Linked DNA regions of Paraburkholderia fungorum. The protein of the gene in region 2 purifies or fractionates together with the protein of the main gene of each other region. This does not show direct contact. Links are inferred from orthologs where the notes say so. Each region holds a gene or a part of one and is shown on either strand. Other genes may lie near its edges.

Region 1 (5,950 bases), 1.0 Mb from region 2 along the record:
GCGCGTCGCTGAATCCCCGGCGCGTTGCCGAACTGGACGAAATCTTCGCCGACAACGGCCTGCTGGCCCGTCAGATCGACGGCTATCGTTCGCGGGCGTCGCAGATCGAGATGTCGCGCGCCGTCGCAGCCGCGATGGAAGCGTCCGGCCGCGCGATGCCCGAGCCCGCGATGTTTGAAGCGCAGAAGCGTCCGGCGCGGCGCCTGCAGTCACCCGGTGGCGATGCCGCTGCGGACGCCGCAGAAAGCGCCGAATCGGGCGGACTCGACGGTAGCGAAAACACGCTGATCGTCGAAGCGGGTACGGGCACCGGCAAGACCTATGCGTACCTCGTGCCGGCCATGTTGTGGGGCGGAAAGGTGATCGTCTCCACCGGCACGAAGCACCTGCAGGATCAGCTTTTTCAGCGCGATATTCCGACCGTTCGCGATGCGCTCGCCGTACCGGTGTCGGTAGCGATGCTCAAGGGCCGCGCCAATTACCTGTGCCACTACTACTTGCAACGCACCGCAGATAACGGCCGCTTGCCGTCCCGTCAGGAAACGTCGTATCTGCAGGACATCATTCGTTTCGCGAAGATCACGCGCACCGGCGATAAGGCCGAACTCGCGAGCGTGCCGGAGACAGCGGCGGTGTGGTCTATGGTGACGTCCACGCGCGAAAACTGTCTTGGCCAGGAGTGCCCGCAGTACAAGGAATGCTTCGTCATGCAGGCGCGTCGCGAAGCGCAGCAGGCCGATATCGTGGTGGTCAATCACCACCTCTTCTTCGCCGACATCATGCTGCGCGACACGGGCATGGCCGAACTGCTGCCCACGGCGAATACGGTGATCTTCGACGAAGCGCATCAACTGCCTGAAACCGCCACGCTGTTTTTCGGCGAAACGCTGTCTACCACGCAGTTTCTCGAACTGGCACGCGATTCGGTCGCCGAAGGTCTGAGCCACGCGCGTGAGACCGTCGATTGGGTCAAGCTCGGCGCAACGCTGGAACGTGCGGCGCGCGACGTGCGGCTCGCATTCAAGGAAGATTCGGTGCGCCTGTCGATCGGCCAGTTGCCGGATGACCATCCGCTGTTCCCCGCTCTGGAAACGCTCGAAACTGAACTCGACGCGTTGGCCACGGCATTGGCTGGCCAGGCGGAGCGTGCCGAGTCGATCGGCGCATGTTTGCGGCGCGCGCGCGAATTGCAGGGCGTGCTCGGTGGCTGGACCACGCCGCCTACCGAAACCGAGCGCAACGCCGCCGACATCGCTCAAACCGCTTCCGCCGATGGCAAGGCCGAGCGCGCCGATCCGAATGAAAAGGTGCGCTGGATCGAAGTCTTCTCGCATACGGTGCAGTTGCACGAAACGCCGCTTTCGGTCGCGCCGATTTTCGCGAAGCAGCGCGCCGGTGTGCCACGCGCGTGGATTTTCACGTCGGCGACGTTGTCGGTGCGTGGCGACTTCACACACTACGCCGCGCAAATGGGCCTGAACGCGAAGCGCTCGATGACCTTGCCCAGCCCGTTCGACTATCCGACGCAAGGTCTGCTGTATGTGCCGCGCAATTTGCCGCAACCATCGTCGCCGATGTTCACCGACGCTGTCTTCGACGCCGCTTTGCCCGCGATCGAAGCGTCCGGTGGCGGCGTGTTCATGTTGTGCACGACGCTGCGCGCAGTGGACCGCATCTCGTCCAAATTGCGCGACGTGATCGACGCGCGTGGCTGGGACTATCCGCTGCTCGTGCAGGGCGATGCGAGCCGCACCGAATTGCTCGACCGTTTCCGCTCGTATGGCAACGCGATCCTGGTGGGTAGTCAGAGCTTCTGGGAAGGGGTGGACGTACGCGGCGATGCGCTGTCGCTGGTGGTGATCGACAAGCTGCCATTTGCGCCGCCCGACGACCCGGTTCTGTCGGCGCGGCTGGATGCGCTCACGAAGAAGGGCTTGAGTCCGTTTGCGGTCCACCAGTTGCCTCAGGCCGTAATCACACTGAAGCAGGGCGCAGGCCGTCTGATTCGTGCTGAGACCGATCGTGGCGTGCTGATGATCTGCGATACCCGTCTCGTCGACAAACCGTATGGACGTCGTATCTGGCAAAGCCTGCCGCCGTTCAAGCGCACACGTGAAATAGAAGTGGTGCGTGAATTTTTCGAAGAGAACGCGACACCGGCGTGATATGCCGGTTGATTGAATGCGTCGCGAATAATGCTGTAAAAAGCGACGCTAATAAAATGGCGTCGTTGTAAAAAAGGGCGCGTAAATGACAAAACGCCACGAATGTGAATTCGTGGCGTTTTGCTTTACTGCCCGGGAAATCGCAATGATTTCCCGATGCAGTTTTCGCCCAGAGGCGAACCCTATGCGACAGCTTACTGGCTTGCGCCCGAAGCCGGAGCTGCAGCCGAAGCAGCAGCGTCCGAAGCAGCAGCGCCTGCGTCCGAAGCAGCAGCCGTAGCCGAAGCAGCAGCATCGCTCGCAGCAGCAGCAGCACCCGAAGCAGCCGTAGCCGAATCCGAAGCTGCAGCAGCAGGTGCCGAAGCGGCAGCTGCGTCGCTAGCCGGTGCAGCGGCTTGATCGTTGCTCTTGTTGCATGCAGCCAGTGCCACAGCTGCCAACAGGGATGCTACGAGGAGGGATTTCTTCATGATCACGTCCTTTTATGGTTTAAAGGTAAGCAACAGCGCAAAATAAAACCGGTAATGTGCTCCAACACCGACCTGGGCCGCTGGTGGAGACGCTCTTATGACGAGCTGGAATCTTCCCTACGGCTTGGGCGGAAATTATATGCACTTTCGTACTGACAGTCGATAAATCCGGGGTCAATACGTTGTCTTTCTCATACAAAATTTCACTGTACGGTATAGCAGGTAGGCAGAGTTACGCAAACAGTCACGCAGACTCGCCCACTTCTATCCAGCCCGCACAATACCACTCGTGCAGCAGTGCTGTCACCGACGAATCGTGTGATAGTGTTACAAAGCGTTTCCCACTCATGGACCTGTGATTCGCGAGGTCAGTCAGCCACTTTTTTGCGCCATCAAATGGCGTTTCTTCTCCATTTAGGAAGAAAAAACGGCGGTTGTACAACAGATTGGTCTTGCGGTGCAGCCGGACACCGGACTTCGATGCCTGATCGATAAAACGCGCTTCATTGAGCGGCTTTTGCGGCGGATCAAAGACGACACTCGGCTTCGGTTCGCTGAGATACGTGCCAAGGAACGACGCAATATCCTGCTCTTTCCATTTGATCTGAGCAAGGATCGCACCCACTCGCTCGACGAGCGCCGTGGGCAACTCCGCCGGACGGTCCACAGCCGGTTGGCGCGGGTCGCGATAAAGGCTGCCGGTGCGGCCCGTCGACTCGCCGCGCTCGGCCAGATGGTAGAGAAACTGTGCGGTCAGCTCATCGGTGGAGGGCGCGCGAAAACCGATGGAGCACGTCATGCACTCGCCTTCGGCAATCCCGTCGTGGGCGATGTGCGGCGGCAGGTAAAGCATGTCGCCTGGTTCGAGCACCCATTCCTCTTCGGACTGGAAGTTCTGTAAAACTTTCAAAGGCAAACCGGGCTGCAGTGTCAGATCTTTCTGCGCGCTGATACGCCAGCGGCGCTTGCCTTTTACTTGCAAAAGAAACACATCGTAGGAATCGAAGTGGGGGCCAACGCCGCCACCGTCACTTGCATACGAGATCATCAGGTCGTCGAGACGCGCGTCCGGCACGAAGCGGAAGCGGTCGAGCAACGCGCGTGCGCGGTCGTCGTGAAGATCGACGCCCTGCACGAGCAGCGTCCATGCGCGCTGCCTGACCGACGGCAGTTCGTCGGGCGCGAACGGGCCGTGTTCGAGTTGCCACTTGTTGCGGAAATGCGTGATCAGACGCGCTTCGACTTCGTCCTGATCGGCCAGCTCGAAAAATTCGTCGCGCGACAACGGCGCTTCGATGTTCGGAATGGCCTGGCGAATCAGCAATGGCTTCTTTTGCCAGTAGCGGCGCATGAATTGCGACGGCGACAGATTGCCGAGCAACGCGATCGGGGTATCGGGCGAGGGCGGAAGAACCGGCGTGGAAGCCGGCGACGAATTCCGTGCCGAAGCTGCGTCGGCCGGGTGGTCAGTTGGCCGTTTGGGCATCGTATAATGTGAGTTGTATTCTGGAGAATCGAATGAAAATCGCAAAGAACACCGTCGTGTCGGTCGCTTATAAGCTATCGGATGCGCAGGGCAATCTGATTGAAGAAAGCGACGAGCCGATGGTCTATCTGCACGGCGGCTATGATGGCACGTTCCCCAAGATCGAGGAAGAGCTCGACGGCCACGAGGCCGGCTTCGAGACATCGATTCAGCTCGAGCCGCAAGATGCGTTCGGCGAGTACGACCCCGATCTCGTGAAGATCGAGCCGCGCGATCGTTTCCCGGAACCGCTCGAAGTCGGCATGCAATTCGAGGGTACGCCGGAAGAGGGCGACGAGGATCTCGACTCGCTCGTCTACGTCGTGACCGACGTAGCGGAAGATAAGGTGGTGCTCGACGGCAATCACCCGCTCGCGGGTATGGCCTTGCGTTTTGCGCTGACGGTGAAAGACGTGCGTCCTGCTACCGAAGACGAAATCCAGCACGAACATGCGCACGGTGCCGACGGCCTCGAAGTTCTCGATGAGGACGATGACGAGGAAGACGACAGCAAGTCAGGACCCACCCTGCACTGAACTTGCCGGAGTGCCGGGCGCGCCTGAGGCGGCGCCCGGCATATGCGGCTGTACTGCCGATGCGGGCGGTATCGAAGTGGCCGGCCCGTATTCACCACCGCCCTGGTCGGCGGGTATGTGCGGTTGCTGATTGAGCTGCGTACCTGGCTGCGAGGCTGACTGTGACTCGCCGGGAATTGGCAACAGCGGCGGCAATTCCGAGGCCGGCCCTAACGCCGGCACCGCTGGCATCGAAGCTGACGGTTCGTCGCGCGGCACCACGGTTTGCATGGCGGGCATCGGCATTTGCTTCGGCACATCGCGCAGGCTCACGCGGAACGGCGGTTTCCTGCCGGGATTCACATCGAACTGTACCCACTGGTTAAGACGGTCATGCGGCGCTAATGCGACCCGCGTGAGATTCGTCACCAGCATCCCCTTGTCATTGCGTAGCGGCTGATCGATCACGAAGCCGCCGTTCGCGCGTTCGTCGTCGTGATGAATGACCAGCACGGGCCCGCGAAAAATCTCCGCGAGTTTGACGAGGCTGCGTTTGAACTCCAGAAAACCGTCGCGGCGTGTGCTGTGCGCGAAGCGCAGCCACGCAAAACGGTCGGGCCGCTCGTAACGTTCTGGATCGGGATCGCCCTGAATGATGATGACTATCGCGCGCGCGTCGCGACGTTTCGCATATTCGCCGGCATGCTCCAGCCAGAATGCATTGGCAATCACGCGGTCTTCGAATTCCCCGTTGCGGCCCCCGGCAATCAGATAGTGATTGTTCGGACTCGGCGCGTTCAGGCCGACAAATACCGTATCGCCGACCATCCATCGAACGTTTTCCCGATACGGCCGAAACCGTGAGACTTCGCTCTCCCGCGTCAGCGCAATCGGGTTCTGACCCATCGACGTAGCATCGGCGAATATGGTTTGACGCAATTGGTCGAGCCGTTCGACCGGATCGAAGCTGCCTGCCTCGGTGGTGCTGCAATCGATCCAGTCATGCTGGCCGGGAATAAAGAATAAAGCCGGCCGCGAAGCTTCGAGCACTGCATGGCGTCGTTCATACAGCCCGTCCCGACACGCCTCTTTCGCACCCTTCAGGTTGCCGTTATAGACGATGAACGAGATGTCGCGTTCGCGGCCGATCGCATCGATTAGCCGTTGCGCTGCGGGCTCGTCGGCGGGGCCGCGCATCGTGTCGCCGATCACTGCGAATGAAAAACGCGGCGTGTCGGCGTAAGCCTCGCTGGTGCTGAGGGCCGCCGACGCCGC
Region 2 (5,919 bases):
CAACTCGCGTGGATCGTCGAGTCGTCGGTAATCGAACGCGCGCTCGACGCCGCGCTGCGCTTTCAGCCGAATCTCACCTGGATCGACACCCGCGCTCAGGCGCTCGACTTCACGCCGGAAAGCGCGAGCGTCGGCCTCGCCAACGGCAACGTGATCGAAGCTGATCTGCTGGTCGGCGCGGACGGCGCCCATTCATGGGTGCGCGCACAAATCGGCTCGAAGATGGATCGGCGCGACTATAAGCAAACCGGCGTGGTCGCCAATTTCAAGGCGGGCAGGCCGCACGGCGAAACCGCCTACCAATGGTTCAAGGACGGCGAGATCATCGCGCTGCTGCCTATGCCGGATGGCCATCTGTCGCTAGTCTGGTCGGCGCGTACCGAGCACGCCGAGCAACTGCTCGCGCTCGATCCCGCGCAGCTTGCCGCCGAGGTGGAACGCGTGACCGGCGAGCAGTTCGGCGCGCTCGAATGCGTGACGCCCGCGCAAGGTTTCCCGCTCGCGTTGCAAACGGTGGACAGGCTGGTCGCGCCGCGTGTCGCGCTGGTCGGCGATGCCGCGCATCTGATTCATCCTCTGGCGGGGCAAGGCATGAACCTCGGTTTGCGCGATGTTGCCGCGCTTGCCGAAACGGTCGCGGGCAAGGAGTCGTTCCGCGATCTCGGCGACACGGTGCTGCTGCGCCGCTACGAACGCGCGCGCCGCGAAGACATTCGCGCGCTGATGGTCGCCACCGACGGTCTGCAAAAACTCTTCTCCGTCCCCGGACCGTTTGCGAAGGTTCTGCGCAACACGGGCATGGCCTTCGTCGGCGCGCAGCCGTTCATCAAGCGCTGGCTGGTGTCGGCTGCGTTGGGATAAACCAGAGGCGCGTCAGCCGCGGCTGGCGACACAGGTATCATGAACGGATCGACGCCGTTCCGGTCAGATCGGAAACGTCTGAAAACGCGTAATTCACGCGATTGAACTCAGGAATTCAGCATGAAAAAGACCTTCCGCATGGTAGCCGCCGCGCTGGCGATCGCTGCCGTCACGCTGGGCTGCTCCGCCCAGGCCGACCAGGCCACCGACAAGCTCAAAGCCACGCTGCAAACGCGTTTGTCTGACGTGACGATCAAGAGCATCACGAAGTCGCCGATTGCCGGCTTGTATGAAGTGAACCTCGGCACGCAAATCGTCTATAGCGACGCCAACGGCGATTACCTGCTGCTCGGCGACATGGTCGACGCGAAGACCCGCAAGAATCTGACCGAAGCTCGTCTGTCGGAAACCAACCGCATCGACTTCGCGAGCCTGCCGTTCGCGAATGCGGTGAAGGTCGTGAAGGGTAACGGCGCGCGCAAGATCGCCGTGTTCTCCGATCCGAACTGCCCGTATTGCAAGCAGCTCGAAACGTCGCTGAAATCGCTCGATAACGTGACGGTCTACACGTTCCTGTACCCGGTTCTGTCGCCGGATTCGACCGCCAAGTCGAAGTCGATCTGGTGCTCGACGGATCGCGCGAAGGCCTGGGAATCGTGGATGCAGGACCATCAGGCGCCGACCGCCGCCGGCACGTGCGACACCGCCGCGATCGACAAGAACCTCGCGCTCGGCCACGCGATGAACGTCGACGGCACGCCGACCGTGTTCCTCGCCGACGGCCGCCGTCTGCCGGGCGCGGTGCCGGCCGACCGTCTGGACAAGGAAATGTCCGCGGTGCATTGAGCACGCGGTACATAGTGAGGACAAGGAGGCGCGCAGGGCGCCTCCTTTCGCATCAAGACTCCGAATCTCCCCGCCTCAAGTCAATCTCTCAACATCCAATTCCGCCGCCGATGAAGCCGATCCGCTACACCATCGTTCCGAAGCAACCTGCCGCCCATCTGTTCGAAGTCATCGTGACCGTCGCCGATCCCGATCCGGCCGGTCAGCGTTTCATGCTGCCGGTGTGGATTCCAGGCAGCTACATGGTGCGCGAGTTCGCGCGCAACATCGTCACGCTGCGCGCGACCAACGAAGCGGGCCGCAAGGTGCGCGTCGAAAAGACCGATAAGCACACGTGGCAGGCCGCGCCGGTCAAAGGCGCGCTGACGTTGCGCTACGAGGTGTATGCATGGGACATGTCGGTGCGTGCCGCGCATCTCGACGATACGACCGGCTTTTTCAACGGCACGAGCGTGTTTCTGTCGCCGCTCGGTCATGAGGAGGCGCAGTGCGTCGTGGATATTCAGAAGCCGGAAGGCGCGGCGTATCGCGGCTGGCGTGTGGCGACCGCATTGCCGGAAGCGCGCGGCACGAAGCGCTACGGCTTCGGTGAATATCGCGCGCAGAACTATGACGAACTGATCGACCATCCGGTGACACTCGGCGAATTCGCTCTGGCGACGTTCAGCGCGCATGGTGTGCCGCACGATATCGTGATCGCCGGACGGGTGGTCGGGCTGGATATGGCGCGCTTGTCCGCCGACCTGAAGCGTATTTGCGAAGCGCAAATTGCGCTGTTCGAACCGAAGACGAAGAAAGCGCCGGTCGACCGCTATGTGTTCATGACGCAAGCCGTGACCGATGGGTACGGCGGGCTGGAGCATCGCGCATCCACCGCGCTGATCTGCAATCGCGGCGACCTGCCGGTGCAGGGCCGCGACGCCGCCAGCGAAGGCTACCGGACTTACCTCGGCCTGTGCAGCCACGAATACTTCCACACGTGGAACGTGAAGCGTATCAAGCCCGCCGTGTTCGCGCCGTACGACCTGAGCGTCGAAAACTACACGTCGCTGCTGTGGCTGTTCGAAGGCTTCACGTCTTATTACGACGACCTGATCCTCGTGCGTAGCGGCCTGATCTCGCAGGACGACTATTTCGGCCTGCTCGGCAAGGTGGTGGGCGGCGTGCAGCGCGGCAGCGGCCGTCTGAAGCAGACCGTCGCCGAAAGCTCGTTCGACGCGTGGGTCAAATACTATCGGCAGGATGAAAACGCGCCGAACGCGATCGTCAGCTATTACACGAAAGGCTCGCTGGTCGCGCTCGCATTCGATCTGACGATTCGCGCGCAAACCAACAACCGCAAATCGCTCGATGACGTGATGCGTCTGCTGTGGCAGCGCTTTGGCCGCGACTTCTATCGCGGCAAGCCGGTCGGCGTCGAAGAAAGCGAGATCGAGGCGCTGTTCGCCGAAGCAACCGGCGCGGAGCTCGGCGAACTGTTCGCCGAAGGCGTGCACGGCACGCGCGATCTGCCGCTCGACACATTGCTCGCACCGCTCGGCGTTTCGCTGACGCCTGAGTTCGACAAGAGCGGCAAGCCGACGCTCGGCGCGCGTCTGCGCGGCGGCGCGGATTGCACGCTGGCCGCTGTCCACGAAGGCAGCGCCGCACAAAAAGCCGGGCTGTCGGCGGGCGACGTGCTGATCGCGCTCGACGGCCTGCGCGTGACCGGCTCGAATCTTGACGGACTGCTGTCGCGTTATCAGCCGGGTGCGAAAGTGGAGATTCACGCGTTCCGCCGCGACGAGCTGCGTACCGCACAAGTCAAGCTGGACGGGCCTGAAGTACAGCGCTACAAGCTCGCCGTCAGCGACAAACGGGCGGCGGCGCGCAAGGCTCGCGACGCGTGGCTGGCAAGCTGACCGTCATTCCGGCCGCTATTCATTAGCGGCGACGGCGGCGGATTGTCCTACCAGTGCAACAATCCGTCGCCGCCGGATGGCTTTTTCCCGGATCGGTAAAAAAACACAATGGCTCCACTCGCGCAACACTGCGCGCCCCACTCTGGAGTCAACCATGACCACGATCCTGCAAATCAACTCGGCAGCCCGCTCGCAAGGCGCGAACTCGACGCTGCTCGTCAACGAGCTGACCGCAAAGCTGCAACAATCGAATCCGGGCGCGCAAGTCGTCGTCCGCAATCTGCAAGCTGAGCCGCTGCCGCATCTGGACGACGCCGTGCTCGGCGCGTTCTTCACGCCGGCAGACCAGCGCACGGCCGAACAGGCTGCGATCGCTGCCCGCAGCGAAGCGCTGATCGCCGAACTGCAAGCCGCCGACATCGTCGTGATCGGCGCACCGATGTACAACTTCGGCATCTCGTCGCAACTGAAGACGTACTTCGACTTCATCGCGCGTGCCGGCATCACGTTCCAGTACACGGCGAACGGCCCGGAAGGTCTCGTGAAGGGCAAGAAGGTCTACGTCGTGTCGGCACGCGGTGGCAAGTATCTCGGCACGCCGAACGACAGCCAGACGCCGTATCTGACGAGCTTCCTCGGCTTCCTCGGCATGACCGATGTGAACTTCATCTACGCTGAAGGCCTGAACATGGGCCCGGACGCTGCTGGCGCCGCTCTGGCTGCCGCGCGTGAAGCGATCGCCGCCGCGTAAGTTCTGATCCACCGGCCGGCGCGTCGACGCGGCGGACGGCGTTCGATTTGCGGTTGAATGAAAAAACGCCACGAATGTGAATTCGTGGCGTTTTGTTTTTGCGGCGCGATGGGTGCCGGGCTGGGTTTCGCGAAGGTGCAGTTACGCGAGCATTTGCGCTTCGTCGGGCAGACGCCAGTCGATTGGCTGACGGCCATGCTCGACGAGATAGTCGTTAGCCTTCACAAAATGCCCGCAGCCGAGAAAGCCTCGGTGCGCCGACAGCGGCGACGGATGCGGCGCCTCCAGCACGTAATGCGATTTCCCGCCGAGCAGCGCGCGCTTGGCCTGCGCATGCGCGCCCCACAGCATGAACACGAGGCCGTCGTGACGCATCGCCAGTTCGTGGATCAGCGTGTCCGTGCATTTTTCCCAGCCGCGTTTCGCGTGACTCGCCGCGCTATCGCGTTCGACGGTCAGCACTGTGTTCAGCAGCAGCACACCCTGTTTGGCCCACGTGTCGAGACAACCGTGGCGCGGCGTTTCGTGGCCGAGAGTCGCGGCGATTTCCTTGAAGATGTTGCGCAGCGACGGCGGCGTGCGCACGTTCGGCGCGACGGAAAACGCGAGTCCGTGCGCTTGCGGCGTGCCGCGATCTTCGCCGTGATACGGGTCCTGGCCAAGGATCACCACTTTCACTTCGTCGGGGCTGGTCAGGCGCAGCGCGCGGAAAACATCGGCGGGATAAACGGTTTTGCCGGCCGCGCGCTCACCGTCGACGAAACGGCACAGCGGCGCGTACGCATCGCTGTCGATGAACGGCTTCAGATGCGCGCGCCAAGCGGGCGGCAGCGCGGCGAATTGGGCTTCGAGCGTGGGCGGCGGCGAACCAGCGGCCGCAGACGACTGCGGTTGCGCATCTGCATTGGCCGGCGCGGCGGAGGCGTCGTCGAACAAGGAAGCTTGCGACGAACTGGAGCGGGTACGGGAGGCGGAGGTCATGGCGGGGGAGTGTCGCAGCAAACGCGGTCCGGCTCAACCGGCCCGCAACTGATACCCGCGCTGCGCCTTGCTGACGTTGTCGGGCGCGAGGCCTTTGACTTGCTTGCCGAGTTCCGCCGCGAGCGAGTGGAGCGCAGCTTCGTCGCCGGACTTCAGTTCCAGTTCGACTTCCGAAATCGGCGCGCGACGGTTTTCGCCATTTACTTCGGCGAGCACATCGCCCTGGTCGATCGCAGCTTCGATTTCCGAGCCGTCGAATTCGACATGCCACAGCGTCCGCGTGAAATTCGTGCGGAACAATTCGATCAACGCGGGGGCCGCCTGACGCAACGCGTCAGCGGCAGCGGGTTCGTCGCATTCGCGCAGCAACGCGTCGATCTCCAGCTTTTGACCGGCGACCGGCATTTCCCACTCGTGCCGGCTATGCAAACCGTCTTTCGCCTGACCCACGGTTTTGAATGTTTGCAACCAGCCGTCCGGCGTCTGACGCAGACGCAGCGCGCTTTTCGAGCTTGCCAGCGTGAGCTGCGGCGTGTCGAAGTAAATGTTCACCAGCTTGACCGGCTGCCCATCGACTTT

What was found.
Region 1: the proteins of BLS41_RS15550 (region 2) and BLS41_RS10835 purify together in Escherichia coli (affinity purification with mass spectrometry, with the first as the bait; 2 studies listed by BioGRID). This does not show direct contact. The link is inferred for Paraburkholderia fungorum from one-to-one orthologs.

What each region holds. Positions count from the first base shown.
Region 1 is NZ_FNKP01000001.1:2,471,817-2,477,766, reverse strand. What follows is about bases 3,050-5,924. They hold BLS41_RS10835 (FKBP-type peptidyl-prolyl cis-trans isomerase), read left to right. Parts: upstream 3,050-4,153; coding sequence 4,154-4,696; downstream 4,697-5,924. Other genes in these bases: BLS41_RS10830 (hypothetical protein), read right to left, coding at 4,676-5,924; BLS41_RS10840 (cupin domain-containing protein), read right to left, coding at 3,050-4,121. Outside these bases: BLS41_RS10855 (DNA repair helicase YoaA), read left to right, coding at 1-2,165; BLS41_RS39550 (hypothetical protein), read right to left, coding at 2,360-2,635; more of BLS41_RS10840, read right to left, coding at 2,880-3,049; more of BLS41_RS10830, read right to left, coding at 5,925-5,950. UniProt on the Escherichia coli protein: Folding helper with both chaperone and peptidyl-prolyl cis-trans isomerase (PPIase) activities. Chaperone activity prevents aggregation of unfolded or partially folded proteins and promotes their correct folding.
Region 2 is NZ_FNKP01000001.1:3,501,661-3,507,579, reverse strand. What follows is about bases 1-2,844. They hold BLS41_RS15550 (DsbC family protein), read left to right. Parts: upstream 1-981; coding sequence 982-1,707; downstream 1,708-2,844. Other genes in these bases: BLS41_RS15545 (M61 family metallopeptidase), read left to right, coding at 1,818-2,844; BLS41_RS15555 (UbiH/UbiF family hydroxylase), read left to right, coding at 1-861. Also shown: more of BLS41_RS15545, read left to right, coding at 2,845-3,608; BLS41_RS15540 (FMN-dependent NADH-azoreductase), read left to right, coding at 3,763-4,359; BLS41_RS15535 (uracil-DNA glycosylase), read right to left, coding at 4,501-5,340; BLS41_RS15530 (CYTH domain-containing protein), read right to left, coding at 5,374-5,919. UniProt on the Escherichia coli protein: Acts as a disulfide isomerase, interacting with incorrectly folded proteins to correct non-native disulfide bonds.